2 regions of the Streptomyces sp. NPDC104831 genome follow, and region 1 is predicted to be linked to the other one. Evidence: riboswitches for the same ligand, from Rfam matches in the RefSeq annotation. Region 1 holds a riboswitch; the other holds the start of a gene.
What was found. Region 1 has a riboswitch for glycine ahead of gcvT (glycine cleavage system aminomethyltransferase GcvT). Riboswitches for the same ligand answer to the same signal wherever they lie in the genome.
Positions count from the first base shown of each region.

Region 1 (14,056 bases):
TGGCCCGGACAGCTGCCGAGGTCCTGGTTACGGCTCTTGCCGTACAGCTCGCTCGGCGTCCTGGCGGCCTCGCGGTCGTTGTCGTCGCCCGGCGCGGGGCGGATCGATCACCGCGCGGCAGTCCCTGGGGGAACAGCGGCCGGCGGGCCGGACGAACGCCACCACAGACTCGCCGTCCCGTCGGCGCCCACGGTGGCCACCAGCCGGGCGTCCGGGCTGAAGGCGAGCGCGGTGACACGCTCGGCCGCGTCACCGAACGGGCCGCCCAGCGGGCGCGGCCTGGCCCGGTCGGTGACGTCCCACAGCCGCACGGTCCGCGCCGCGTCCACGGTGGCCAGCAGCCGCGCGTCGGGACTGAAGGCGAGCGCGGTCGTCCGCTCCCCGGCACCGCCGAAGGAGGGACCCGCGGCCTCGGGGCGCCGGGGATCCGACACGTCCCACAACCGCACCGACCCCTCGGCGCCGGCGACGGCGAGGGTGTGGCCGTCGGAGGAGAACTGGGCGGCGGCGACCGCCTGGTGGAACCGGCTGAGGGTGGTCAGCGGCCGCGGCCGTCCCCGGTCGAGGCGCAGTTCGGCCAGCCGGGGCGAGCCGGTCGTGCCCGAGTCGGCGAAGAGGACCCGGTCCCGGCCCGCCGCCACGGCCTTCACCTCCATCGGGGCGCCGTCCACGGACCACCGGGTCGCCCCGGAGCCGACGGCGAGCGCGCGTACGTCCGGCCCCCCGGCCGCCACCAGCGTGCGGCCGTCCGGACTCGTCGCCACGGCCGTCACCCGGCGCACGCCCCCGCGGACGGGGACCCGCTCCGGGTGCCCGGGATCCGCCAGGTCCCAGGTGCTGGCCGCGGACCGGGTGACCGTCACCAGCAGCCGGCCGTCCGGGGTGAACGCCAGCGCCTCGGCCCGGCCGCGCGGACCGAGCCGTCCCGCGGCGGTCAGCCGCCAGTGTTCCGGGGCGGGCGCCCGGATCTGTTCCGGCTCCACCTCGTGCCAGGGACCGGGCAGCACCTCCTGCACCGCCGCGGCCGTCAGGCACGTGAGGACGACCAGCCAGGTGGTCAGCAGCCCCGGCAGCCGCCGCCCCCGGGCCGCCGGCCCGTATCGCGCCCGCGCCCGCGCGGGAGCCGCGGCGGGCGGCACCGGGCGCGCCCCCAGGGCAGCGCTCAGCCGGGTGCCGGGGCGCGCGTGCGCCGCCGGCGGCGGGTCGGCAGGGCGGACGGCCAGCGCCAGCACCAGACGGCCGAGCGCGCTGTCAGCTCGCAGCACTGGACCCCCTCGGCTGCGACAGCGCCTCTTCCGCGTCCGCGCCGGCCTGCCGGGCGGTGGGCAGCGGGGGCTCGGGCTGCTGACCCGCGCCCGCGCCGGTGATCGGGATCGCCTGGAAGAACTTCGCGACGACCAGCGGGGTGGTCACCCCCACGGCGAACGCGGCGGTCGCGTTCGGCAGCTGACCGGAATTGCCCAGCGCGGCGGTGAGCCCGAACCCGGCGAACAGCCGCAGCCCGATGGCCACCAGCATCACCGGCCGGTCGGCGCGGGTGCGCCAGGGCCAGCGCCAGCGGCTGCGCGGACCCGTCGGACGCATCAGCGCCGAGAGGTTGAGCGCCTCGGCCACACTGCTGCCGAGCAGCCCCCACAGCGCGGGGTACAGGTCGATCACGCCACCGATGGTAGCCCTCGGTGAGGTGAAAAAAGCTATTTGTGACGGTGATGTCGGAAATCGTACCGGTTCAGCACTCGATGATGTTCACGGCCAGGCCGCCCCGGGCCGTCTCCTTGTACTTCACGCTCATGTCCGCGCCGGTGTCCTTCATGGTCTTGATGACCTTGTCGAGGGACACCTTGTGGGAGCCGTCGCCGCGCATCGCCATCTTCGCGGCCGTGACCGCCTTCACCGCGGCCATGCCGTTGCGCTCGATGCACGGGATCTGCACCAGGCCGCCGACCGGGTCGCAGGTCAGGCCGAGGTTGTGCTCCATGCCGATCTCGGCCGCGTTCTCCACCTGCTCGGGGGAGCCGCCGAGCACCTCGGCGAGCGCGCCCGCGGCCATGGAGCAGGCGGAGCCCACCTCGCCCTGGCAGCCGACCTCGGCGCCGGAGATGGAGGCGTTCTCCTTGAACAGCATGCCGATCGCGCCGGCGGCGAGGAGGAAGCGGACCACGCCGTCCTCGTCCGCGCCCGGCACGAAGTTGATGTAGTAGTGCAGGACCGCCGGGATGATGCCGGCCGCGCCGTTCGTGGGGGCGGTCACCACCCGGCCGCCGGCCGCGTTCTCCTCGTTGACCGCCATGGCGTAGAGCGTGATCCACTCCATGGCGTGCGCCAGCGGGTCGCCCTCGGCGCGCAGCTGGCGGGCCGAGACCGCCGCGCGGCGGCGCACCTTCAGCCCGCCGGGCAGGATGCCCTCCCGGGACATGCCCCGCCCCACGCACTCGCGCATCACCCGCCAGATCTCCAGCAGTCCGGCGCGGATCTCGTCCTCGGTGCGCCAGGCCCGCTCGTTCTCCAGCATCAGGGAGGAGATCGACAGGCCGGTCTCCTTCGTCAGGCGCAGCAGCTCGTCGCCCGTGCGGAACGGGTACTTCAGGACCGTGTCGTCCAGCACGATCCGGTCCGCGCCCACCGCGTCCTCGTCCACCACGAAGCCGCCGCCGACCGAGTAGTACGTCTTCGTCAGCACTTCGGCGCCCGTGGCGTCGTACGCCCACAGGGTCATGCCGTTCGCGTGGTAGGGCAGGGCCTTGCGGCGGTGCAGGACCAGGTCGTCGTCGTAGGAGAAGGGGATCTCGTGCTCGCCGAGCAGCGCGATGCGGTTCGCCTGCCGGATCCCCTCCACCCGCTCGTCGGCCGTCTCCACGTCCACCGTGCGCGGCGAGGCGCCCTCCAGGCCGAGCAGCACCGCCTTCGGGGTGCCGTGGCCGTGGCCGGTCGCGCCGAGCGAGCCGTACAGCTCGCAGCGCAGGGAGGCGACGGAGCCGAGCAGGTCCTCGTTGCGCAGCCGGCGGGCGAACATGCGCGCCGCGCGCATCGGACCGACCGTGTGGGAGCTGGACGGGCCGATGCCGATCGAGAACAGGTCGAAGACCGAGATGGCCACGGAGGACTCCTCAAGACGGGGTGGTGCAAAAAGGGCGGTACAGGGGCGCGGGCACCGCACACGCCGGTACTACCAGTGTGCGCGGTGCCCCGCGAAAGGTGACTTACTTGTTCAGACCCGGGTACAGCGGGTGCTTGTCGGCGAGCGCCTTGACGCGGGCCTTGAGCGCCTCGGCGTCGTAGGACGGCTTCAGCGTCTCGGCGATCACGTCGGCGACCTCGGCGAAGTCCTCGGCCGTGAAGCCGCGGGTGGCCAGCGCCGGGGTGCCGATGCGCAGCCCCGAGGTGACCATCGGCGGGCGCGGGTCGTTCGGGACGGCGTTGCGGTTGACCGTGATGCCGACCTCGTGCAGCCGGTCCTCGGCCTGCTGCCCGTCCAGCTCGCTCGCGCGCAGGTCCACCAGGATCAGGTGCACGTCCGTGCCGCCGGACAGCACGTTCACCCCGGCCTCGCGCGCGTCGGCGGCGGTCAGCCGCTCGGCGAGGATGCGGGCGCCCTCCACCGTGCGGCGCTGGCGCTCCTTGAAGTCCTCGCCCGCCGCGACCTTGAAGGACACGGCCTTGGCCGCGATCACGTGCTCCAGCGGACCGCCCTGGAAGCCCGGGAAGACGGAGGAGTTCAGCTTCTTCGCGAAGTCCTTCTTCGCGAGGATGATGCCGCCGCGCGGGCCGCCGAGCGTCTTGTGGGTCGTGGAGGTGACCACGTCGGCGTACTCCACCGGGTTCGGGTGCAGCCCCGCGGCGACCAGGCCGGCGAAGTGCGCCATGTCGACCCACAGGTACGCGCCGGTCTCGTCGGCGATCCGGCGGAACTCCGCGAAGTCCAGCTGCCGGGGGTACGCCGACCAGCCCGCGATGATCACCTTGGGGCGGTGCTCCTTGGCGAGCTTCTCCACCTCGGCCATGTCGACCAGGCCGGTCTCGGCGTCCACGTGGTAGGCGACCACGTCGAACTGCTTGCCGGAGAAGTTCAGCCGCATGCCGTGGGTCAGGTGGCCGCCGTGCGCCAGGTCCAGGCCGAGGATGGTGTCCCCGGGCTGGGCCAGCGCGAACAGGGCCGCCTGGTTCGCGGAGGCGCCGGAGTGGGGCTGCACGTTGGCGTACTCGGCGCCGAACAGCTCCTTGACCCGGTCGATGGCGATCTGCTCGGCCACGTCGACGTGCTCGCAGCCGCCGTAGTAGCGGCGGCCCGGGTAGCCCTCGGCGTACTTGTTGGTGAGGACCGAGCCCTGCGCCTCCATGACCGCGAGCGGCGCGAAGTTCTCGGAGGCGATCATCTCCAGCGTCGACTGCTGGCGGTTCAGCTCGGCGTCGACCGCGGCGGCGATCTCCGGGTCCAGCTCGTGCAGGGGCGTGTTCAGGACAGTCATGGGGCTACGACTCCTCAGCCGGCGGTGAAGGCGGTGTACTCGTCCGCGGAGAGCAGCTCGGCCGGCTCCTCCGTGACGCGGACCTTGAACAGCCAGCCGCCCTCGAAGGGGGCCGAGTTCACCAGCGACGGGTCGTTGACGACGTCCTCGTTCACCTCGGTGACCTCACCGGTGACCGGCGAGTACAGGTCGGAGACCGACTTCGTCGACTCCAGCTCGCCGCAGGACTCGCCCGCGGACACCGTGGAGCCGACCTCGGGGAGGTCCACGAAGACGACATCGCCGAGCGCGTTGGCCGCGTGCTCCGTGATGCCGACCGTCGAGACGCCGCCCTCGGCGTCCGACAGCCACTCGTGCTCCTTGCTGTAGCGCAGCTGCTGGGGGTTGCTCATGGCCTGAATTCTCCTGTACGCGCGGGAGTGATGGTGACGGGGGGACTGGGGAAACCGCTGGTGAGCGGGTGAATGTGCGCAGGGTCACGCGTCGCCGCACGGCCTTGGCCGGACGGGCGCGAGCGTGCCCGGCGGCTACTTCTGGCGCTTGTAGAACGGCAGGGCCACGACCTCGTACGGCTCGTGGGTGCCCCGGATGTCGACGCCGACGCCCGGGGTGCCCGGCGCCGCGTGCGCCGCGTCGACGTAGGCCATGGCGATCGGCTTGCCCAGGGTGGGGGAGGGGGCGCCGGAGGTGACCTCGCCGATCACCTCGCCGCCCGCGACCACGGCGTACCCGGCGCGCGGCACCCGGCGGCCCTCGGCGACCAGCCCGACCAGGACCCGGGGCGGGTTCTGCCCGGCCCGGTCGGCGGCCTCGGCCAGTGCCTCGCGGCCCACGAAGTCGCCCTCCTTGTCGAACTTGACCACGCGGCCCAGCCCGGCGTCGAAGGGGGTCAGGGAGGTGGTCAGCTCGTGCCCGTACAGCGGCATGCCCGCCTCCAGGCGCAGCGTGTCCCGGCAGGACAGCCCGCACGGGACCAGGCCGACGCCCTCGCCGGCCTCGGTCAGCGCCTGCCACAGCCCGACGGCGTGCTCCGGCTTCACGAACAGCTCGAAGCCGTCCTCGCCGGTGTACCCCGTACGGGCGATCAGCGCCGGGACGCCGGCGACCGTGCCGGGCAGGCCGGCGTAGTACTTCAGGCCGTCCAGGTCGGCGTCGGTCAGGGACTTCAGGATGCCGGGGGACTCGGGGCCCTGCACCGCGATCAGCGCGTAGGCGTCCCGGTCGTCGCGGACCTCGGCGGCGAACCCGGCCGCGCGCTCGGTGAGCGCGTCCAGCACCACCTGGGCATTGGAGGCGTTGGCCACGACCATGTACTCGGTCTCCGCCAGCCGGTAGACGATCAGGTCGTCCAGGATGCCGCCGTCGGCCCGGCAGATCATGGTGTAGCGGGCGCGGCCCACGCCGACGGAGGCGATGTTGCCGACCAGGGCGTGGTTCAGGAAGGCGGCGGCCTCGGCGCCGGTCACGGTGATCTCGCCCATGTGGGAGAGGTCGAACAGGCCGGCCCGGGTGCGCACGGCGGTGTGCTCGTCGCGCTCGGAGCCGTAGCGCAGGGGCATGTCCCAGCCGGCGAAGTCGGTCATCGTGGCGCCCAGCGAGCGGTGCACGGCGTCGAGCGCGGTATGGCGGAGTTCGGTACTGCTCATCGGTCGGTCGTCTCCCAGGGCACAAGGACGGGGCGAGGAACGTTCCTCCCCATCTGTCATCGGAACCTGAGAGGTTCGCCGCCACCGCCACGGGGACGATCACGGCTTGCACCTTGGGTGGGACCGCCGTCGCCGGCGGCCCGCTTTTCAGATGTGCCTCGCCCGCGCGGTAACGGGGCCTGAGAGATTCAAGGGAGGGACTTGCTCCTTCGGCGCCCCAGGCGGCCCCGAGGGGGCCCGGGGACTCTCCCGCGCGGATTCAAACGGCCGGTATGCAGTTGGCGGCCTCATCATTGCACGCCACACCCCGGCCATCCAGAGTGCGCCGCTTGTGACCGACCTGTGGCCGTAAGCGCACGTACCGCCGACGGTTGCCCATTACCTTTCCTTTACACAGAACGGGCATGGGATTGACCGAGCCCCTGGGGAGGACGATCACGGTGAACAGGACATCGGCCTACGCCGCCCACACCGGTCTGGCAGTCCCGAAACCGCCCGCCGCGGCGGCCCGGGAACGCGGTGCGGAGCGCCCCGCGCCGGTCGTCCGCGACCTGCGCGACCGGGCCGGCCGCAGCCCGCACGCCCTGCTCTTCGGGCCCCGCGACCTGGTGGTGGTCACCGGCCTGCCGGGCAGCGGCAAGTCCACCCTGATGCACCGCGCGGTCACCGGCCGCCGCGTCGACTCCCAGGACATGCGCGACCGCTTCCAGGCCCGCCTCCCCGGCTTCCTGCCGTACGCGCTCTACCGCCCCCTGGTCCGCCTCGCGCACTACGCCGGGCTACGCCGGGCGCTGCGCACCGGCGAGGGGCTGGTCGTGCACGACTGCGGCACCCAGCCGTGGGTGCGCGCCTGGCTGGCCCGCGCGGCCCGGCGCCGGGGCGGCACCCTGCACCTGCTGCTGCTCGACGTGGACCCCGAGACCGCCCGCCGGGGCCAGCGCGAGCGCGGCCGGGGCGTCTCCCGCTACGCCTTCCGCCGCCACCGCCGCGCCACGGCCCGGCTGCTGCGCGCGGTGGAGGAGGGGGACCTGCCCGCCGGATGCGGCGCGGCCGTGCTGCTGGACCGGGACGCGGCGGACGTCCTCGCCCGCGTCGGCTTCACTCGGTGAGGGGCTGTCAGTGCCACCCGCTAGCCTTCATGGTCACAGCAGTGGTTCCCAGCAGGCGGTAGGCACATGGACTTCCCGGCGGACATTCCCGCGGACTTCCCGGCACCGGCGCACCCGCACCCGCACGGCGGTTGGCCCGGCAACGAGCTGGAGGAGGTGTTGTCGGCCTCCCTCGGCATCCCCGCGGCGGGCGGCCGGATCGTCGAGGTCGTCGGCCGCAGCCTCCTGTGGATCCCGCTGCCGGGCGGCGGGGGCCCGGACAGCGGCCCGCTGGACCTGCCCACGATGGACATCGGCGGCCAGGCCTTCGTCCCGGTGTTCAGCTCCGAGGAACAGCTCCGCCAGGTGGCCGGCTCGCACATGGCGTTCACCATCGCCCCGGCGGTGGAGTTCGCCCGCGGCCTGCCCCCGCACGTGGGCATCGTCGTCAACCCCGAGGGCGTGGTCGGCATACCGCTGCCGCCCGAGGCGGTGGCCGAGCTGTGCCGGGTGGGCCGCACCCCGCTCGACGGCCCGGGCACCGGCGGCCGGGTCCGTCTCTTCGAGCCGGACTGGCAGGACGACCCGGTCGACTTCCTCGCCGCCGCCTCCGCCGAGTTCACCGGGACCGGCGTGGTCCTCACCGCCCGCCGCTGCCTGGCCGCCGTCGAGACGGCCGACCCGGCGCTGTTCGTCGGCGTCGAACTCTCCCGGTGGGAAGGCGACCTGCGCGCCCTCCCCCTCCAGGCCCTCGGCAGGGCCCTGGCCGCGGTCCCGGTGCGGTGGGCGGTCAACCTGGTCCTCCTGGACGTGACGGACGACCCGGTCGCGACCTGGCTGAAGGCGAACGTCCGTCCGTTCTACACATACGCCCACTGAAACGCGCCCTTCAGGGGCGCGGGGAACCGCGCGAGAACCAACACGCACCCGCACACGCGTACGGACGCCAAGGCCCCGGGCCGGCAGGCGCATAAGCTGTGCTCACACGCCGGGTCAAAAAAAGAAGGGGCACACCAGGTGAGCGCGAGCCACAGCGGCAGCGTCGAGCACATGCTGCGCCAGGTCACGCCCGGACGCTACGACGCCTACGAGGCATTGCTGCGCGCCCTCGCCACCCCCTCCTCCGGCCAGATCTTCATGCTCCTGTGGCACGGCCAGGCCGGCGCCCCGGACGCCCAGTACGGGAACATGGAGGTGGACGGCTTCCACTACGCCCCCGGCGTGACCTCCGCTCAGGAACTGTCGGCCAGCGGCTGGAACCGTTCCTACGAGGTGGCCGACGGCCTGGACGTGGCCCGCACCCTCTACCCCGACCACTACGGCCTCTGGCTCAATCCGCACGCCCCGGGCGGCGGCGTCGGCATCCCCTGGCTGGACCTGCGCCGCATCGCCACCGGTCTGGACCGCCAGCCGGCCGGTCCGCTGCGCCTGTCCGAGCCCGGCATCGAGATCCCGCAGTTCTACGCCCTGCTCGCGCAGAACGCCCACCGCACCCCCGCGCTGCGCTCACTGCGCCGCGCCTGGGTGCAGCCCGCGCTGGGGGCGCCGTACCTCGCCATCGGCCTGGACGTGTACGACACCTCGCCCGCCGCGGTCGACTCGGTGCGGGCCATGATGCAGCAGTCCATCGGCGCGGTCCCGGAGGGCCTGCCGGTCTCGACGGTCGCCATGACCGACGCCCACGATCCGGTGGTGATGTGGATGCGGGCCAACGCGCGCCCCTTCTACGACCGCGAGGCACACGCCCCGGTGCCGCCGCAGTCCCCGCTCCAGGTGCCGGCCCCGCCGCAGACCCCGGCCGGCGGGTACGGCTATCCGCCCGCGCCGGGCGGCTACTGACCAACCGCGCCCGGAGACGGTCTTGTTGACGCACACGCAGAATCCATCGGCCCGGGACGCTTCTGCGCGCGTAGACATCGGCCGAACCTCCCGAACCGCGTAGATTCGCCGTTCTGTCCCAACTGGCCCGCGTCCGGGGTCCGTTACCCACTGTTCGGATAACGGAATCCCCTGCACTGCATCACGGTTGCGCATACTTTCGCCGTCAGCTCTGGCGGGTGATCACAGCGACGCTGAAGACTCGCGACTCAGACGCGAGGCCGAGGGCCTCGTGATCGATGGCAAGTCGACAAAGCCGCAATCCGCGGCAGGCGCAGGCCGGTCACCACCGGCGAGAGGGGTCGCTCACCGTGACCGCACCGATCGAGACCACCGGGGCGGCAGCCGAGGCGCAGCCGGAGGCTGTGCTGGAGGGTGCCGGTAAGGGGCAGATCGAGGGTCGTTCCCTGGGCCAGATCGCCTGGACCCGGTTCAAGAAGGACAAGGCCGCCGTCGCCGGTGGCGTCATCGTGATCCTGCTGATCCTCCTCGCCGTCCTCTCCCGCCCCCTCCAGGCCCTGTTCGGCCTCGACCCCAACGCCTTCCACCAGGACCTGATCACCCCGGACACCTCGCTGCCCACGGGCAGTTGGGGCGGCATGAGCGCGGACCACCCGCTCGGCGTGGACCCGAAGTTCGGCCGGGACATCGCGACCCGCATCCTCGAAGGCTCCTGGGTGTCGCTGGTGGTCGCGTTCGGCGCCACCATCCTGTCCAACGTCATCGGCGCGATCATGGGCGTCATCGCGGGCTACTACGGCGGGCGGGTGGACTCGATCATCAGCCGGCTGATGGACACCTTCCTCGCCTTCCCCCTCCTGCTCTTCGCGATCGCCATCTCCGCCACCCTCCAGGGCGGCGCCTTCGGCCTCAACGGACTGCCGCTGCACCTGAGCGTGCTCATCTTCGTCATCGGCTTCTTCAACTGGCCCTATCTGGGCCGGATCGTGCGCGGCCAGACCCTCGCCCTGCGGGAGCGCGAGTTCGTCGACGCGGCCCGGGGCATGGGCGCCAAGGCCCCCTACATCCTCTTCCGCGAACTGATGCCGAACCTGGTCGGCCCGATCATCGTCTACTCGACGCTGCTGATCCCGACCAACATCATCTTCGAGGCGTCGCTGAGCTTCCTCGGCGTCGGCATCCAGCCCCCGCAGGCGTCCTGGGGCGGCATGCTCCGCGAGGCGGTCACCTACTACCAGGTCGACCCCCAGTACATGATCGTCCCGGGCCTCGCCATCTTCGTCACCGTGCTGGCGTTCAACCTGCTCGGCGACGGTCTCCGCGACGCTCTCGACCCGCGCAGCCGCTGACGCCTGCCGCGAGAGCCCGACAAGTTTTCAATCAATGGAGGGGAAAGCGCCCATCATGCGAAGGTCAGCGCTGGCCGCTATCGCGGCCATCGGCTCCGCCAGCCTGCTTCTTGCGGGTTGCAGCAAGGCCGATGACAACACCAACGAGAACGGCACCAAGTCGGCCGGGGCCAACGCCGCGACCAAGGGCGTCGTGAACGCGTCGGACAAGAAGGGTGGCACGGTCACCTACGAGATGTCCGACGTCCCGGACTCCTTCGACCCGGGCAACACGTACTACGCGTACATGTACAACCTCAGCCGGCTGTACGCCCGTCCGCTGATGACCTTCAAGCCCGGTGCCGGCGACGAGGGCAACACCCTGGTCCCGGACCTCGCGGCGAGCAAGGGCCAGCCGAGCGACGGCGGCAAGACCTGGACGTACAAGCTGCGCGCGGGCCTGAAGTACGAGGACGGCACGCCGATCACCTCGAAGGACGTCAAGTACGCCGTCGAGCGCTCCAACTTCGCGCGTGACGTGCTCTCCCTCGGCCCGAACTACTTCCAGCAGTTCATGGCCGACGGCGACAAGTACAAGGGCCCGTACAAGGACAAGAACCCCAAGGGCCTGTCCTCCATCGAGACCCCGGACGACACCACGATCGTCTTCCACCTGAAGCAGGCCTTCCAGGAGTTCGACTACCTGGTCGCCACGCCGCAGACGGCCCCGGTGCCGCAGTCGAAGGACACCGGCGTCGACTACGTCAAGCACGTCCTGTCCTCCGGCTCGTACAAGTTCCAGAGCTACGAGGACGGCAAGCAGGCCGTGTTCGTGCGCAACGAGAACTGGGACCCGAAGACCGACCCGCTGCGCAAGCAGCTGCCGGACAAGATCGTCGTCAAGATGAAGGTCAACCCGGAGACCATCGACCAGGACGTCTCGGCCGGCAACGCCATCGAGCTGGTCGGCACCGGTGTCCAGGCCTCCACCCAGGCCGAGATCCTCACCGACCCCGCCAAGAAGGCCAACACGGACAACACCTACGGTGGCCGTCTCGTCTACCTGGCGATCAACAGCAAGCTGAAGCCGTTCGACAAGCCCGAGTGCCGCAAGGCCGTGCAGTACGCCATCGACAAGGTCTCGGTGCAGACCGCCGAGGGCGGCCCGGTCCGCGGTGAGATCGCCTCCACCGTCCTGCCCCCGGACATCCCGGGCTACGCCAAGGCCGACGTCTACGCGACCAAGGACAGCAAGGGCGACGTCGCCAAGGCCAAGGACCAGCTGAAGGCCTGCGGCGAGACCTCGATCTCCACCAACATCACGGCCCGTTCGGACCGTCCGCAGGAGATCGACGCCGCCACGGCGATCATCAACTCGCTGAAGAAGGTCGGCATCAACGCCAGCCTCAAGCAGTACCCGTCCGGCAAGTACTTCACGGACTACGCGGGCGTGCCGAAGTTCACGCAGAAGCAGAACGTCGGCCTGATGATGATGCAGTGGGGTGCCGACTGGCCCTCCGGCTACGGCTTCCTGCAGCAGATCCTGAACGGCAAGGCGATCAGCCAGTCCGGCAGCACCAACCTGTCGCAGTACGACAACAAGGAAGTCAACGAGCTGCTGGGCAAGGCGATCGCCACCCAGGACACCGGCGAGCGCAACAGCCTCTACAGCCAGATCGACAAGAAGACCATGGACGACGCCGTCCTCGTCCCGCTGACCTACTTCAAGGTCCTGCTGGGCCGTCCGCAGAACTACACCAACCTGGTTTCCACGGCGGCCTTCAGCGGTCAGTACGACTACCTCAACATCGGCGTCGCGTCGAAGTAGCAGCCCCGGAAGGCAGGTGAAGGCATTGGTGCCCGTGGGCCCCCCGGCCCACGGGCACCAGCGCCGGCCCCCGTGATCTCGTACATCCTCCGCCGGACGTTCGCGGCAGTGATCCTGCTGCTGGTCGTCTCCGCGGTCACCTTCGCCATCTTCTTCCTGCTGCCGCGACTCGCCGGCCAGACGGCGGACCAGCTGGCACAGCAGTACATCGGCAAGAGCCCGTCGAAGGCGGACATCGCCGCGGTCAAGCACAACCTCGGTCTGGACCAGCCCGTCTACGTCCAGTACTGGCACTTCATCAAGGGGATCGTGGGCGGCGCCACGTACGACCTCGGCCCGACCACGGTGCACTGCGACGCGCCGTGCTTCGGCTACTCCTTCAAGAACCACCAGGCGGTCTGGCCGGAGCTGACCTCCCGCATCCCGATCACGGCCTCGCTGGCCGTGGGCGCCGCCGTCCTGTGGCTCCTGTCCGGAGTGGTGGTCGGCGTGATCTCCGCGCTGAAGCCGCGCTCGTTCTTCGACCGCGCCTTCATGGGCGTCGCGCTCGCCGGTGTCTCGCTGCCCATGTTCTTCACGGGCAAGCTGGCGCAGCTGCTCTTCACCGTCCAGATCCCGATCTTCGGGCGCACCTACGTCCCGTTCACGGAGAACCCGGCGCAGTGGGCCAACACCCTCTTCCTGGCCTGGTGTTCGCTGGCCCTGCTCTACTCCGCCATCTACGCCCGGCTGACCCGCTCGGGGATGCTGGAGACGATGAACGAGGACTTCATCCGCACGGCCCGGTCCAAGGGCCTGGTCGAGCGCCGGGTGGTGGTCAAGCACGGACTGCGCTCCGCGCTCACCCCGATCATCACCGTCTTCGGCATGGACATCGGCCTGCTGCTCGGCGGCGCCGTGATCACCGAGTCGGTGTTCTCGCTGCACGGCATCGGCGAGTACGCGGTGCAGGGCATCACCGACAACGACCTGCCCAAGATCCTCGGCGTGACCCTGCTCGCCGCCTTCTTCGTCGTGATCGCAAATCTTGTGGTGGACGTGCTCTACGCCGCCGCCGACCCGCGGGTGAGGCTCTCGTGACCGAACTCTCCAAGACCGGTGCCGCGGTGGGCGAGCCCGCCCCCGCCAAGGCCCCCGAAGCCTTCCTGGAGGTCCGCGACCTCAAGGTGCACTTCCCGACCGACGACGGCCTGGTCAAGTCCGTCGACGGGGTCAGCTTCTCGCTGGAGAAGGGCAAGACCCTCGCCATCGTGGGCGAGTCCGGCTCCGGCAAGTCGGTGACCTCGCTGGCCATCATGGGCCTGCACCGGCTCGGCGCGCGCGGCAAGAACGTGCGGATGTCCGGCGAGATCTGGCTGAACGGCAAGGAACTGATCTCCTCCTCCCCGGACGAGGTGCGCAGGCTGCGCGGCCGGGAGATGGCGATGATCTTCCAGGACCCGCTGTCCGCGATGCACCCCTACTACAAGGTCGGCGACCAGATCGTCGAGGCCTACCGGGTGCACCACGACGTCAGCAAGAAGGTCGCCCGCACCCGGGCCATCGAAATGCTCGACCGGGTCGGCATCCCCGAGCCCGCCAAGCGCGTCGACGGCTACCCGCACGAGTTCTCCGGCGGCATGCGCCAGCGCGCCATGATCGCCATGGCCCTGGTGAACAACCCCGAGCTGCTGATCGCGGACGAGCCGACCACCGCCCTCGACGTGACCGTCCAGGCGCAGATCCTCGACCTGATCCGGGACCTGCAGAAGGAGTTCGGCTCCGCGGTCGTCATGATCACCCACGACCTGGGTGTGGTCGCCGAGATCGCCGACGAGGTCCTGGTGATGTACGGCGGCCGGTGCGTGGAGCGCGGTCCGGC
Region 1 covers NZ_JBVJOT010000026.1:72,037-86,092, reverse strand. The annotation lists gene ACZ63H_RS19415 (WD40 repeat domain-containing protein) at 108-1,265, opposite strand; gene ACZ63H_RS19410 (hypothetical protein) at 1,252-1,659, opposite strand; gene ACZ63H_RS19405 (L-serine ammonia-lyase) at 1,730-3,097, opposite strand; gene glyA (serine hydroxymethyltransferase) at 3,201-4,466, opposite strand; gene gcvH (glycine cleavage system protein GcvH) at 4,481-4,858, opposite strand; gene gcvT (glycine cleavage system aminomethyltransferase GcvT) at 4,994-6,112, opposite strand; glycine riboswitch at 6,156-6,269, opposite strand; glycine riboswitch at 6,270-6,374, opposite strand; gene ACZ63H_RS19385 (AAA family ATPase) at 6,553-7,221, shown strand; gene ACZ63H_RS19380 (enhanced serine sensitivity protein SseB) at 7,288-8,079, shown strand; gene ACZ63H_RS19375 (enhanced serine sensitivity protein SseB C-terminal domain-containing protein) at 8,251-9,039, shown strand; gene ACZ63H_RS19370 (ABC transporter permease) at 9,390-10,388, shown strand; gene ACZ63H_RS19365 (ABC transporter substrate-binding protein) at 10,444-12,195, shown strand; gene ACZ63H_RS19360 (ABC transporter permease) at 12,268-13,275, shown strand; gene ACZ63H_RS19355 (ABC transporter ATP-binding protein) at 13,272-14,056, shown strand, end outside.

Region 2 (14,056 bases), on a different contig from region 1:
ATGGCCCCGCACTGGGCGCGGGCGGTGCGCCCGATGGTCATCGTCTTCACCCTGGTCGCCTTCCTGGTGACCTGGATCTTCGACGCCGACGTCGACAAGCAGGGCGGCGCCTACGCCACCGGCGTGCTGGTGCTGATCAGCTCGGCCGCGATCGCGGTGACCATCGCCGCGCGCAGGGCGGGCCAGCGGGGCTGGACCCTCGGCTTCGGGGCGGTCTCGGCGGTGTTCCTCTACACGACCGTGGTGAACGTCATCGAGCGTCCGGACGGTGTGAAGATCGGTGCCTGCTTCATCGTCGGCATCATGCTGATCTCACTGCTGTCCCGGCTGGCCCGCGCCTTCGAGCTGCGCGTGACGAGCGTGACGCTGGACCCGCTGGCGGAACGATTCGTCCGGGACATGGCCCACCGGCGCATCCGTTTCATCGCCAACGAGCCCGGCCGCCGGGACAAGGCCGAGTACCGCGACAAGGCCGAGCAGACCAAGGCCGACAACGACCTGCCGGAGCAGGAGGACTTCGTCTTCGTCGAGGTCACGGTCACCGACCCGTCCGAGTTCGAGGCGGGGCTGACCGTGCGCGGAGAGGTGCTGCACGGCCGCTACCGGGTGCTGACGCTGGAGTCCGCCTCCATCCCGAACGCCCTCGCCGCGCTGCTGCTGCACGTCCGGGACCTCACGGGCCGCACCCCGCACATCTACTTCGAGTGGACCGAGGGCAATCCGTTCGCCAACTTCCTCCGCTTCTTCCTCTTCGGCCAGGGGGAGGTCGCCCCGGTCACCCGGGAGGTGCTGCGCGAGGCGGAACCGGACCGGGAACGCCGGCCCCGGGTGCACACCGGCTGAACCGGTCCGCCGGTCCCGCACCAGAGGGTGTCACGCGGGGCGCCGCGGCCGACCCCGCGTCCCCCTCACCGGCGGGCGGGCCTATCGTGACCGGCATGCAGTCCTACACGATCGGCCAGGCCGCGCGGCTGCTCGGCGTCAGCCCCGACACCGCCCGCCGCTGGGCCGACGCCGGCCGCGTGGCCACGCACCGCGACGAGTCCGGGCGGCGGCTCGTCGACGGCAGGGACCTCGCCGCGTTCTCCGTCGAACTCGCCAAGGGCGACGGCGGCGAGGAGGAGACCTCCCGCACCTCCGTCCGCAACGCCTTCCCCGGCATCGTCACCGCGATCAAGCTCGGCGATGTCGCCGCCCAGGTGGAGATCCAGGCGGGACCGCACCGGCTCGTCTCGCTGCTGACCCGGGAGGCCGTGGAGGAACTGGGCCTGGAGGTCGGCATGGAGGCCACCGCGCGCGTGAAGTCCACGAACGTCCACATCGACCGCGGCTGACCGGGCGCGCCGGGCTCCGAACGCGCCACGAGAACGCACATGCAAGCTACAAACCGCAACTTCCCGGCTCATGCGATGCGACAGGAGACTTCTGCCTGGCAAGTGCGGCAGTATCATCGCCGCACGGCCGGGCCACGGGCGTGCCAGGGCGCGACCGTTGTCCCCAGAACCGAGGAGTAGCTCCGTGATGACCCGTTCCGTGCGCCGCACCCGGCGGTCGCTGCGACTGGCCGGTGCGGGCGCCGTCGCCGTACTGGCCCTCAGCTCCTGCTCCTCCTCGTCCGGCTCGCCGGACACGCAGGGGTCCGGCTCCTCGGGCGCGTCGGGCTCCCCGAAGCCGTCCGGCACGGTCACCGTGTTCGCCGCCGCCTCCCTGAAGGAGAGCTTCACGGCCCTCGGCGAGGAGTTCGAGCACCGGTACCCCGGCACGAAGGTCGGCTTCAGCTTCGGCGGCAGCGACACCCTCGCCGCGAGCATCACCAGCGGCGCCCCGGCCGACGTCTTCGCCGCCGCGAGCCCCGGCACGATGAAGACCGTGACGGACGGGGGAGAGGCGTCCGGCACCCCGGTCACGTTCGCGCGCAACCAGCTGGAGATCGCCACCCCGCCGGGCAATCCCGACAAGGTGTCCTCCCTGAAGGACCTCGCCCGGTCCGGGCTGAAGGTCGTCCTGTGCGACGCGACGGTGCCCTGCGGTTCCGCCGCCCACAAGGCCCTGGACGCCGCCGGGGTCGAGCTCACCCCGGTCTCCTACGAGCAGGACGTCAAGAGCGCCCTGAACAAGGTGGAGCTGAAGGAGGCGGACGCCGCGGTCGTCTACAAGACCGATGTCAGGGCCGCGGGTGGCAAGGTGGAGGGCGTGGAGTTCCCCGAGTCCGCGGGCGCCGTCAACGACTACCCGATCGCCGTCCTGAAGAACGCGGGGAACCCCGGGGCCGCCAAGGCGTTCCTCGCCCTCGTGCGGTCCGCCGAGGGGCGGAAGGTGCTCGGCGAGGCCGGGTTCCTCCAGCCGTGACCCCGCCCGACGAGCCCGGCGCCGCGACCGGCCTGCGCACGGGCCGGCCGCGGCGCCGCCGCACCGGCGCGGGGGGCCGGCGCGGGGTGCCGCTGCCGCTGCTGCTGCCGGGCCTGCTGGCGCTGGCGTTCCTGCTGCTGCCGCTGCTCGCGCTGCTGGTCCGCGCGCCCTGGCGCGGTCTGCCGGAGCAGCTGGGCAGCGCCGAGGTGTGGCAGGCGCTCCAGCTGTCGCTGATCAGCGCGACCGCGGCGACCGCCGTGAGCCTCGTCCTCGGTGTGCCGCTGGCCTGGCTGCTGGCCCGCACGGACTTCCCCGGGCGGGGCCTCGTACGGGCCCTGGTCACCCTGCCGCTCGTGCTGCCGCCGGTCGTCGGCGGCGTGGCCCTGCTGCTGGCCCTCGGCCGCAACGGGGTGGTGGGGCGGTGGCTGGACGCGTGGTTCGGCATCACCCTGCCGTTCACCACCGCGGGGGTCGTGATCGCGGAGGCGTTCGTGGCGATGCCGTTCCTGGTGATCAGCGTCGAGGGCACGCTGCGGGCCGCCGATCCGCGCTTCGAGGAGGCGGCCACCACGCTCGGCGCGTCCCGCTTCACCGCGTTCCGCCGGGTCACGCTGCCGCTGATCGCGCCGGGCATCGCGGCCGGCGCGGTGCTGGCGTGGGCGCGGGCGCTCGGCGAGTTCGGCGCGACGATCACGTTCGCGGGCAACTTCCCCGGCCGGACCCAGACCATGCCCCTCTCGGTCTACCTCGCCCTGCAGAACGACCCGGAGGCGGCGATCTCCCTCAGCCTGGTCCTGCTCACCGTCTCCATCGCGGTCCTGGCCGCCCTCAGAGACCGCTGGATGACCACCCCATGACCCACAGCACCCCCCGCCCCGGCAGGCCGGCCCCCTCCCCCCACGGCGCTCCGCCCCCGCAGGGGCCGCCCGCACCCGACGACGAGAGCCGCACGGCCGGCGCGGCCAGGAACCCCTCTCCGGCCACCGGCCTGGACGCCCGCCTCGTGGTCGACCGCCCCGGATTCCGCCTGGACGTGACCTTGACGGCGGCGCCCGGGGACGTCCTCGCCCTCCTCGGCCCCAACGGCGCCGGCAAGACCACCGCCCTGCGCGCCCTCGCCGGCCTCACCCCCCTCACGGACGGCCACCTGCGCCTGGACGGCACCGCCCTGGAGCACACGCCCCCCGAGTCCCGGCCGGTCGGCGTCGTCTTCCAGGACTACCTGCTCTTCCCCCACCTGTCCGCCCTGGACAACGTCGCCTTCGGCCCCCGCTGCCAGGGCGCGGGCAAGGCCGAGGCCCGGGCCCTCGCGGCGGCCTGGCTGGACCGCATGGGCCTGGCCGACCACGCGGGTGCCAAGCCGCGCCGGCTGTCCGGCGGCCAGGCCCAGCGCGTGGCCCTCGCCCGCGCCCTCGCCACCCGCCCCCGCCTGCTCCTCCTGGACGAGCCGCTGGCGGCCCTGGACGCCCGTACCCGCCTGGAGGTCCGCGCCCGGCTCCGCCGCCACCTGGCCGAGTTCGAGGCGGTCTCGGTCCTGGTCACCCACGACCCGCTGGACGCCATGGTGCTCGCGGACCGCCTGGTGGTCGTGGAGCACGGCCGGGTCGTGCAGGAGGGCAGCCCCGCCCACATCGCCCGCCACCCGCGCACCGACTACATCGCCCGGCTCGTGGGCCTCAACCTCTACCGGGGACAGGCCGCGGGACACACCGTGCGCCTCGGATCCGGGCCCGCGATCACCACGACGGAGGAGCTGTCCGGCCCGGCCTTCGTGGCGTTCCCGCCGTCCGCCGTGACCCTGTTCCGGGACCGGCCCTCCGGCGCCAGCGCCCGCAACCTGTGGCGCTGCGAGGTCGCCGGCCTGGAGACGCACGGCGACCAGATCCGCGCCGACCTCACCGGCGAGCTGCCGCTCACGGCGGACCTGACGACGGTCGCCGCCGCCGAGCTGGACCTGCGTCCCGGCGCACCGGTGTGGGCGACGGTCAAGGCGGCCCAGACCCACGCGTACCCGGCCTGAGCGGATCCGCGCTCCACGGTGGGTGCCCGTGCCCCCGGGCATCCGCCCTCGCCACCCCGTAGCGAGCGCGAACGGCTCCGCCCGGGAACCCGGGCGGAGCCGTTCGGCGGTGGTTCGCTCAGTCCTCGTAGGCGTCCAGCGGCGGGCAGGAGCACACCAGGTTGCGGTCGCCGAAGGCCTGGTCGATGCGGCGCACCGGCGGCCAGTACTTGTCGGCGGCCGGGACACCGGCCGGGAAGACGGCCTCCGCGCGGCTGTAGGCGTGCGTCCACTCGCCGCCGAGCGCGGCGGCGGTGTGCGGGGCGTTGCGCAGCGGGTTGTCCTCCGCGGGCCACTCGCCCGAGCCGACCTTCTCGATCTCCGCGCGGATGGCGATCAGCGCATCGCAGAAACGGTCCAGCTCCGTGATGTCCTCGGACTCGGTCGGCTCGATCATCAGCGTGCCGGCCACCGGGAACGACATGGTCGGCGCGTGGAAGCCGTAGTCGATCAGGCGCTTGGCCACGTCGTCGACGCTCACGCCGGTCGCCTTGGTGAGCGGGCGCAGGTCGATGATGCACTCGTGCGCGACCAGGCCGCCGGGGCCGGTGTAGAGCACCGGGAAGTGCGGCTCCAGGCGCTTGGCGATGTAGTTCGCCGACAGGACGGCCACCTGGGTGGCCCGCTTCAGGCCCTCGCCGCCCATCAGCCGGACGTACGCCCAGGAGATGGGCAGGATGCCCGCGCTGCCCCACGGGGCCGCGGAGATCGGGCCCACGCCCGTCTCCGGGCCGGCCTCCGGCTGGAGCGGGTGGTTCGGCAGGTACGGCGCGAGGTGCTCGCGGACCGCGACGGGGCCGACGCCCGGGCCACCGCCGCCGTGCGGGATGCAGAACGTCTTGTGCAGGTTCAGGTGGGAGACGTCACCGCCGAAGTGGCCGGGCTTGGCGACGCCGACGAGCGCGTTGAGGTTGGCGCCGTCGACGTACACCTGGCCGCCGGCCTCGTGCACGGCCGCGCAGATGTCGGCGACGTGCTCCTCGAACACCCCGTGCGTGGACGGGTACGTGATCATCAGTACCGCCAGCTCCTCGCGGTACTGCTCGATCTTGGCGCGCAGGTCCTCGACGTCGATCTCGCCGTCCTCGGCGGTCTTGACGACGACGACCTTCATGCCGGCCATCACCGCGCTGGCGGCGTTGGTGCCGTGCGCGGAGGACGGGATCAGACAGACGGTGCGCCGGTCGTCGCCGTTGGCGCGGTGGTAACCGCGGACGGCGAGCAGACCGGCCAGTTCGCCCTGGGAGCCGGCGTTCGGCTGGAGGGACACCTTGTCGTAGCCGGTGACCTCGGCGAGACGGTCCTCCAGCTCACGGATGAGGGTCAGGTAGCCCTGCGCCTGCTCGGCGGGCGCGAAGGGGTGCAGCTGGCCGAACTCGGGCCAGGTGACCGGCTCCATCTCCGTGGTCGCGTTGAGCTTCATGGTGCAGGAGCCCAGCGGGATCATGCCGCGGTCGAGCGCGTAGTCGCGGTCGGCCAGGCGGCGCAGGTAGCGCAGCATCGCGGTCTCGGAGCGGTGCTGGTGGAAGACCGGGTGGGTGAGGTAGTCGTCGGTGCGCAGCAGCGCCTCGGGCAGGGTGTCCTCGGCGGCCCGGTCCAGCGCCTCGATGTCGGCCTCGGCGCCGAAGGCGGCCCAGACGGCGGCCAGCCCGGCCCGGTCGGTGGTCTCGTCGCAGGCCGCGGAGACGTGGTCGGCGTCGACGAGCCGCAGGTTGACGCCCTTGTCCCGGGCGGCGGCGACGATCCCGGCGGCCTTGCCGGGCACGCGCGCGGTCACGGTGTCGAAGTACGCGCCGTGCACGATCTCCACGCCGGCGGCCCGCAGGCCCGCGGCGAGGAGGGTGGCGTAGCGGTGCGTGCGCCGCGCGATCGTCTTCAGGCCCTCGGGCCCGTGGTAGACGGCGTACATGCCGGCCATGACGGCGAGCAGCACCTGCGCGGTGCAGATGTTGCTGGTGGCCTTCTCACGGCGGATGTGCTGCTCACGGGTCTGCAGCGCGAGCCGGTAGGCCTTGTGGCCGTCGGCGTCGACGGAGGCGCCGACCAGGCGGCCGGGCAGGCTGCGCGCGAACTTCTCGTGGACGGCCATGTAGCCGGCGTGCGGGCCGCCGAAGCCCATCGGCACGCCGAAGCGCTGGGTGGTGCCGACGGCGATGTCCGCGCCCAGCTCGCCGGGCGAGGTCAGCAGGGTCAGGGCGAGCAGGTCGGCGGCCACGGTGACCAGGGCGCCCAGCTCGTGCGCCTGGTCGATGACGGGCTTGATGTCCCGTACGGCACCGGAGGCGCCCGGGTACTGGATCAGCACGCCGTTGATCTCGCGCTCGGCGATCCCCGCCGGGATGCCGGCGGACAGGTCGGCGACGACGACCTCCACACCGGTCGGCTCGGCACGGGTCCGGATCACGGCGATGGTCTGCGGCAGCGCGTCCGCGTCGACCAGGAACAGGCCCTTCTTGTTCTTGCCCATGCGCCGGGACAGGGCCACCGCCTCGGCGGCGGCCGTGCCCTCGTCCAGCAGGGAGGCGCCGGAGGTGGGCAGCCCGGTCAGCTCGGCGACCATCGTCTGGAAGTTCAGCAGGGCCTCCAGGCGGCCCTGGGAGATCTCCGGCTGGTACGGCGTGTAGGCCGTGTACCAGGCCGGGTTCTCCATGACGTTGCGCAGGATGACGGGCGGGGTGAAGGTGCCGTGGTAGCCCAGGCCGATCATGGAGCGCAGGACCTGGTTGCGGCCGGCGAGTGAGCGCAGTTCGGCGAGCACCTCGGCCTCGGTGCGGGCGCCCGGCAGGTCCAGCGAGTCGGCGTTCTTGATCACATCCGGGACCGCGGCGGCGGTCAGCTCGTCCAGCGAGCCGTACCCGACCTGCGCGAGCATCTTGGCCCGTGCCTCCTGGTCGGGCCCTATGTGGCGCTGCTCGAAGGGGATGCCCGCTTCGAGTTCGGAGAGCGGAATGCGAGGGGCGGTCATGTGCGGAGGCCTCCTGGTCTGGCGCGACCTGCGAGGGGCGCCCCGGCACGGGCACCCCGACGGCCTCCCCCTCTGTCATCTGCACCTGAGAGCTTCACCGGGGGCCCGCGGGCCCCGGCTTTCACCGTCGGTGAGGGCGGGAGCCGTCGACACCCGCCCTGCTTTCCAGAGTGACCTCGTCCGTGCGGTACGTGAGCCTGAGAGATTCCGGGGAGGAGTTGCTCCTTCGGCGCCTCCGAGGTGGTCGGAGGACTCTCCCGCGCGGGGTCAGCAGCCGCTTGTCAGCCTACCAGCGAGGTCAATGGTGCGGTCTTCGAGTGGCCGCCTCCCCGAATGTGCTCTTTGGTAGTGCTTACGGATGAGTTGCGACCACGTGGAGGGAGAGGGACCGTGCAGACCGACATCGATCCGCGCAGCCTGATCGGCCGCAAGGCGTTCGACCGCAAGGGCACCAAGATCGGCACCATCGACGAGGTGTACCTGGACGACGCGACCGGTGTGCCCGAGTGGGCGGCCATACGCACCGGCCTGTTCTCCCGGGACGCCTTCGTGCCCCTGGAACCCAGCGAGCTGGTCGACGGCACCCTGCGCGTCCCCTTCGACCGCGCCCTGATCAAGGACGCCCCGGATTTCGGCGTGGGCCGCCACCTCTCCCCCGAGCAGGAACTCCAGCTCTACCACCACTACGGCCTGGACACGGCCTCCCCTTCCGCGCTGCCGGACCACGACTTCGGCAAGCTGGCGGGTTCGGAGGAGGGCTGAGAGGACCCTTCCCGCCGGTCGCGCGCGTCCTCCCGGTCCCCGGTCTCCGTGACGCACGGCTCCTCCGCGGCCCGGGCGCCTTCCGCGGCCTGGGCGCCTTCCGGGATGCGGGGAGGGTCCGTGACCAGCGGCAACGGGTCGGCGGACGCCAGCGCGGGATCGTCCACGAAGAACGTCCGCACCCGGCCCGGCCCGGACTGCGGCGTCTCGAACCGCACCGTCACCCTGCCCACCCCGCTGCCCTGGACCCAGCCGGGCCCGTGCTCGGCGTGCCGCACATCCTGCCCGGCCCGCCAGTGACGTTCGGCGGCGTCCGGCCCCTCCCCCTCGGCCTCGGCGGCGTCCTCCTCCGGCTCCTCGTCCACCGGCACCGGCATCGCCTGCGCGAACAGGTCCTCCTGCGTGTAGTCGGCGAGCCCGGACACGCCGACGCCGAGCAGCCGTACCCCGCCGGTGGTGTCCACGGAGTCCAGCAGCCGCGCCGCCGCCTCCCGGATGACCACGGGATCGTCGGTCGGCCCGCGAAGCGTCTCGGAACGGGTCAGGGTGGAGAAGTCGTACCTCCGTACCTTGAGCACGATGGTCCGCCCGGACAGCCCGGCCCCGCGCAGCCGCCGCACGCACCGGTCGGCCAGCCGCCGCACCTCCAGGCCGACCCGCAGCCGGTCGTGGATGTCCACGTCGTAGGTGTCCTCCACCGACACCGACTTGGCCTCCCGCTCGGCCACCACCGGCCGCTCGTCCCGGGCCAGGGCCATGGCGTACAGCGCCTGCCCGTGCGCCTTGCCGAGCAGCCGGACCAGCTCGTCCTCGCCGGCCTCCGCCAGTTCCCCGACCGTGGTGATCCCGGCTCTGCGCAGATGGTCCCCGGTGGCCGGCCCGACCCCCGGCAGCGTCCGCACCGGCATCGGCGCGAGCAGTTCCCGTTCGGTGCCCGGCTCGATCAGCACGAGGCCGTCCGGCTTGGCCTGCTCGGAGGCGATCTTGGCGAGCATCTTGGAGGCGGCGAGCCCCACCGAGCCCGTGAGCCCGGTGACCGCCCGGATGTCCGCCCGCAGCTCCTCCCCGGCCCGTCGCGCCGACTGTTCGTCCCAGGCCGCGCCCCCGGCCTCCAGGTCCACGAACGCCTCGTCCAGGCTCAGCGGCTCCACCAGCGGCGACAGCTCCCGCAGCAGCCTCATCACCTGCTCGCTGACCGACCGGTACAGAGTGAAGCGCGGCACCAGATAGGCGGCGTGGGGGGCCAGCCGGCGCGCCTGGGCCATGGGCATCGCCGAGTGCACCCCGAACACGCGTGCCTCGTACGACGCGGTGGCCACCACACCGCGTGGTCCGAGCCCGCCCACGACGACGGCCTTCCCGCGCAGGCTCGGCTTGGACGCCTGCTCCACCGAGGCGAAGAAGGCATCCATGTCGAGATGCAGGATCGTGGGCGCGTTTCTCACATGTCCGATGCTGCACCACGGCACTGACAATCCGCCGGTGCCGCGGGCCCGGGCGGAACCGGACGGTCAGACCGCCCGGTTGCGGCGCCGCGCCAGTTCGTCCGCGGGGTTGTGCCCGACCAGGGTCTCACCGGTGTCGATGCGTTCGCCGTGCAGCTGGGAGAGGGCGCTTTCCACGTCCCGCCACACCACGCCCACGGCGATCCCGAAGATGCCCTGACCGCCCTGGAGCAGGGCGTGGACCTCGTCCGGCGAGGAGCACTCGTACACGGTGGCACCGTCGCTCATCAGGGTCATCCGCTCCAGGTCGCGGAAACCGCGTTCCCTGAGGTGCTGCACCGCCGTACGGATGTTCTGCAGCGACACACCGGTGTCCAGGAACCGCTTCACGATCTTCAGGACGACCACGTCACGGAAGCTGTACAGCCGCTGGGTACCCGATCCGTAGGCGGGCCGCACGCTGGGCTCGACCAGGCCGGTGCGGGCCCAGTAGTCCAGTTGCCGGTACGTGATGCCGGCGGCAGCGCAGGCCGTGGGCCCGCGATAGCCGATCTGCTCGGACGTCATGGACGCCACCCCTCCGCCGTTCGGCACCGCCGTCGGCAGCTGCGGAGCGTGCTCCACCGCGCCGCCGGGATGGGCATGTCCCCCGCCTGGGCGCAGCGAACTCGGGGGCGGGTACGGACCGCTTTCCCCGAAACCGCGTCCCGGGGCACCCCCAACCGTACCGTCGCCGCTGGTTCTCACGCCGACCTCCGTCCTTGACCTGCCTTCTCGACGGTAGGCAGTCACCAGGGGTGCGTCAACGATCGCCACACTCGGCACGCCGAGTGATAATCACCCTAGGAGTGGTTTCCCGTGTCCCACCGCGGGGAAAGGCTAGCCGAATGCGCTCGCGGCGAGCCGTAGGACGCTCTCCGTGCCGGGGGCAATCGCCGGGGGCCGGCCGTGTGGAGCCACCGGTCCCGCCGGGCACAACCGCTGGTCCGGGGGGCCGGCCGCGCCGCTCACTGGCTGCTGGTGCCGAAGTCCTCGGGGGAGATCTGGTCGAGGAACTCCCGGAACTTCTCCACCTCGTCCTCCTGCTCGTCGGGGATGGCGATGCCCGCGTCGTCCAGCACCGTGTCACTGCCGTAGATCGGCGTGCCGGTGCGCAGGGCCAGCGCTATGGCATCGGAGGGGCGGGCACTGACCTCGACCCCACTGGCGAACACCAGCTCCGCGTAGAAGACGCCTTCTCGCAGATCGGTGATGCGCACTTCGGTCAGCTCCTGGCCGACGGCCTCCAGCACGTCCTTGAACAGGTCGTGGGTCAGCGGTCGCGCGGGCGCCATGCCCTGCTGGGCGAAGGCGATCGCCGTCGCCTCCCCCGGCCCGATCCAGATGGGGAGGTAACGGTCGCCTCCCACTTCGCGCAGGAGCACGATCGGTTGGTTGGAGGGCATTTCGACCCGGACACCTACGACATCGAGCTCGTTCACACAGCAACCCTAGGCCGTGCCCGGGACGTTTGGGTAGTCGGGCCGGGAACAGGTGCCCGATCCGGCCGCCCGGCGACCCCCCGGTTCAGGGGATCCGGACCCCGAGGGCGCTCTTCACGAGGGCCGCGTGCAGCTTCATCGTGAGGTCCGCCAGCTCCTTCGTGCGGGCCTCGGCGTGCGCCCTGGTCTGCGGGTTGCGGTGGCGCTTGAGCGGGGCCACCACCTGGTCGACCAGGCCCGCCTCGCGGTCGGCGGCGGCCTTCATCACCCGCAGGTGGCGCGGCTCGATCCCGAACCGGCCCAGTTCGGCGACCAGCGAGGCCACGGTGACGGCCTCGGCGTCGTAGGCCCCGTCCTCCAGGGGAGCGATGAGCCCGTAGGACTCCCACTCCTTCAGCTCGCCCTCGTCGATGTCGGCGGCGGCCAGCAGCTCGGCCCGGCCCACCCTGGCCACCGTCGGTCCCTCCACGGGCACCGGCCCGTCCTGCGCGGTGCGCTGGCGCCCGACCAGGGGCAGCGGGACGGCCTCGCCCCGCTCCATGGCGTCCAGGTGCTCCCGGATCACCTTGAGCGGCAGATAGTGGTCCCGCTGCATCCGCAGGATGTGGCCGAGGCGCTCGACGTCCCCGGGGCTGAACTTGCGGTACCCCGACGGGGTCCGCCGCGGCTCGACGAGCCCCTCCGACTCCAGGAAGCGGATCTTGGAGATGGTGACTTCGGGGAACTCGTCGCGCAGCACGTTCAGCACCGTGCCGATGCTCATCAGCCCACTGTCCCTGGCGGCGGTACCGCTTCCGGCACCGCCGCTCGGTGTTTGAAGCATGGACCTTCCCTCTGGGGGTCCCCCCGGACACCGGTCCGGGGGCGGGTCAGTAGCCCTGCCGGCTCGCGTGGAAGACCAGCCGGTACTTTCCGATCTGCACCTCGTCACCGTTCGACAGGGCGACCTGGTCGATGCGCTCGCGGTTGACGTACGTGCCGTTCAGGCTGCCCACGTCGGCCACCGTGAAGGAGCCGTCCGGGGAACGCCGGAACTCCACGTGCCGCCGGGAGACCGTCACGTCGTCCAGGAAGATGTCGCTCTGCGGGTGCCGGCCGGCCGTCGTCAGGTCGCTGTCCAGCAGGAAGCGGCTGCCCGAGTTCGGCCCCCGGCGCACGACCAGCAGCGCCGAGCCCGGCGGCAGCGCGTCCACCGCGGCCTGCGCCTCCGGGGAGAGCATCGGCAGCGGCGTCTGGCCGGTCGCCTCGGAGTCGTACGCCTCCAGCCCGGAGATCGAGATCGTGGACGTCGTCTCGGAGGCCCGCTCGGGCGTCAGCCCGGGACGCAGCGGCGCCCCACAGTTGGAACAGAACCGGGCGTTCTCCGCATTGCGGTTACCGCACCTCGTACACACCAGGACCGACATCGACGGATCCTCCTGCCGCGGCTGCCCCGCCGGGGCGTTGGACGCGTACGGGCCGGAGGGGAACCCTCCACCCGTACCTGAGGTTGACGGTTGCCCGAAACCTATGCCGCCGGACTGGGCAGGGTCAACTGACGCCGCGCCCTGACCTCCCGAAATGTCACCGCCCGGACCAGCGACCTGGTCCCGGAACAGCGGGCGCTGGCCCTCCGCGTCAGGCTGCGCGCGATGACGAGCGGTCGCGTTGTCGCGGCCCTCTCGCGCGCTCTTGCCGAACAACTTCGCAAACAACTTCACGGGCGATTCCCCTTGACCGAAACAGACCCGCCCGTGGGGCAGGACGAACCCTGATTGCCTACACCGGCCGAGCCGGACATTCTCACAACGTCCGTATGCACCAGACAGTTTCCACCACGCACCACCCCTTCGGTGCGCCGACCCCCCGCAACCTCATGCCCCTGCCCGACGACCGCCATGCACCGCCGGTTCACTGGGAGGACGACCGAGCGTAGTCAGGCCGCTCCGCCCGCCGCAAGGCGTCCACGACGATCTTGTCGGAGTGCTCGACGGTCACCGTGGCCTGCTCTTTCTTCAGAGTCTGCACCACGCCTCCAGGGATGTTCAGCGCCGGCTCGAGGTCCTGCGGCTTGCCGATGACCCTGAAACGATACGGTGCGTTGATCTTGTTCCCGTCGACGCTCACACTCCTGTCGGAATCGGCGAAGTAGGTGCCGGCGACCACCCGGACCCCGTTGACCTGGATCGCCTCCGCACCGGCCGCGCGCAACTCCTGGATCGCGTCGAGCAGCATGTCCGCCTTGACCGTCCCCTTCGTGTCCTCGATCGTCATGGTGATGCCGGGGCCCTGTGCCGCCACGGTGCCCGCCAGGATGCCGAGTTGCCTTGCCTTCTCGGCGGTCTGCCGGCGCGCCTCCGCGGCCTGGTCGGAGCTGCTCTGCAGTTCCTGACGCTGCTTTTCGAGTCCCTGCTTCTCGTCCTCAAGACGCTGAGTACGCGAATCCAGTTCATCGAGGATGCGTACGAGATCTTCCTGGCGCGCGCCGCGCAGCGCGCTGTCGGTGTCGCTGTTGGACGCCACCTGCACGGCCAGGCCGAAACCGAGGCCGAACAGCAGCACGGCGACGATGAGTTGCGCCCGGGTGAAACGGGGCGGCCACAGGCCCTTGACGAGCCGCTGCCGGCCCGTCAGCGGCTGCCGGGGCCGCTCCCCGTCCGGCTGCCCGGTCCCGGGCGCGGGCACCGGCACCTCGGCCGGCAGCTCCCTGCGCAGGTGGCCCGCCGGCTGCTCGCCCCGGTCGGTGCGGATGTTCTGTTCCTCGCGGTCGTTCTGCTCGCTCATGGATGTCACGCCCGGAAGACGTGCCGCCGGATCGCCGCGGCGTTGGAGAAGATGCGGATGCCCAGGACCACGACGACGCCCGTGGACAGCTGGGCGCCCACGCCCAACTTGTCGCCGAGGAACACGATGAGGGCGGCGACGACCACGTTCGACAGGAACGACACCACGAAGACCTTGTCGTCGAAGATGCCGTCCAGCATGGCCCGCAGACCGCCGAAGACGGCGTCCAGCG
Region 2 covers NZ_JBVJOT010000004.1:227,775-241,830, forward strand. The annotation lists gene ACZ63H_RS04880 (APC family permease) at 1-843, shown strand, start outside; gene ACZ63H_RS04885 (TOBE domain-containing protein) at 939-1,334, shown strand; gene modA (molybdate ABC transporter substrate-binding protein) at 1,522-2,349, shown strand; gene modB (molybdate ABC transporter permease subunit) at 2,346-3,206, shown strand; gene ACZ63H_RS04900 (ABC transporter ATP-binding protein) at 3,203-4,369, shown strand; gene gcvP (aminomethyl-transferring glycine dehydrogenase) at 4,488-7,373, opposite strand; glycine riboswitch at 7,549-7,643, opposite strand; gene ACZ63H_RS04910 (PRC-barrel domain-containing protein) at 7,764-8,135, shown strand; gene ACZ63H_RS04915 (DNA polymerase IV) at 8,057-9,580, opposite strand; gene ACZ63H_RS04920 (MerR family transcriptional regulator) at 9,647-10,327, opposite strand; gene ACZ63H_RS04925 (bifunctional nuclease family protein) at 10,588-11,061, opposite strand; gene ftsR (transcriptional regulator FtsR) at 11,147-11,884, opposite strand; gene ACZ63H_RS04935 (FHA domain-containing protein) at 11,931-12,761, opposite strand; gene ACZ63H_RS04940 (DUF881 domain-containing protein) at 12,952-13,824, opposite strand; gene ACZ63H_RS04945 (small basic family protein) at 13,830-14,056, opposite strand, start outside.
Region 2: another riboswitch for glycine. It lies ahead of gcvP (aminomethyl-transferring glycine dehydrogenase); the one in region 1 lies ahead of gcvT (glycine cleavage system aminomethyltransferase GcvT).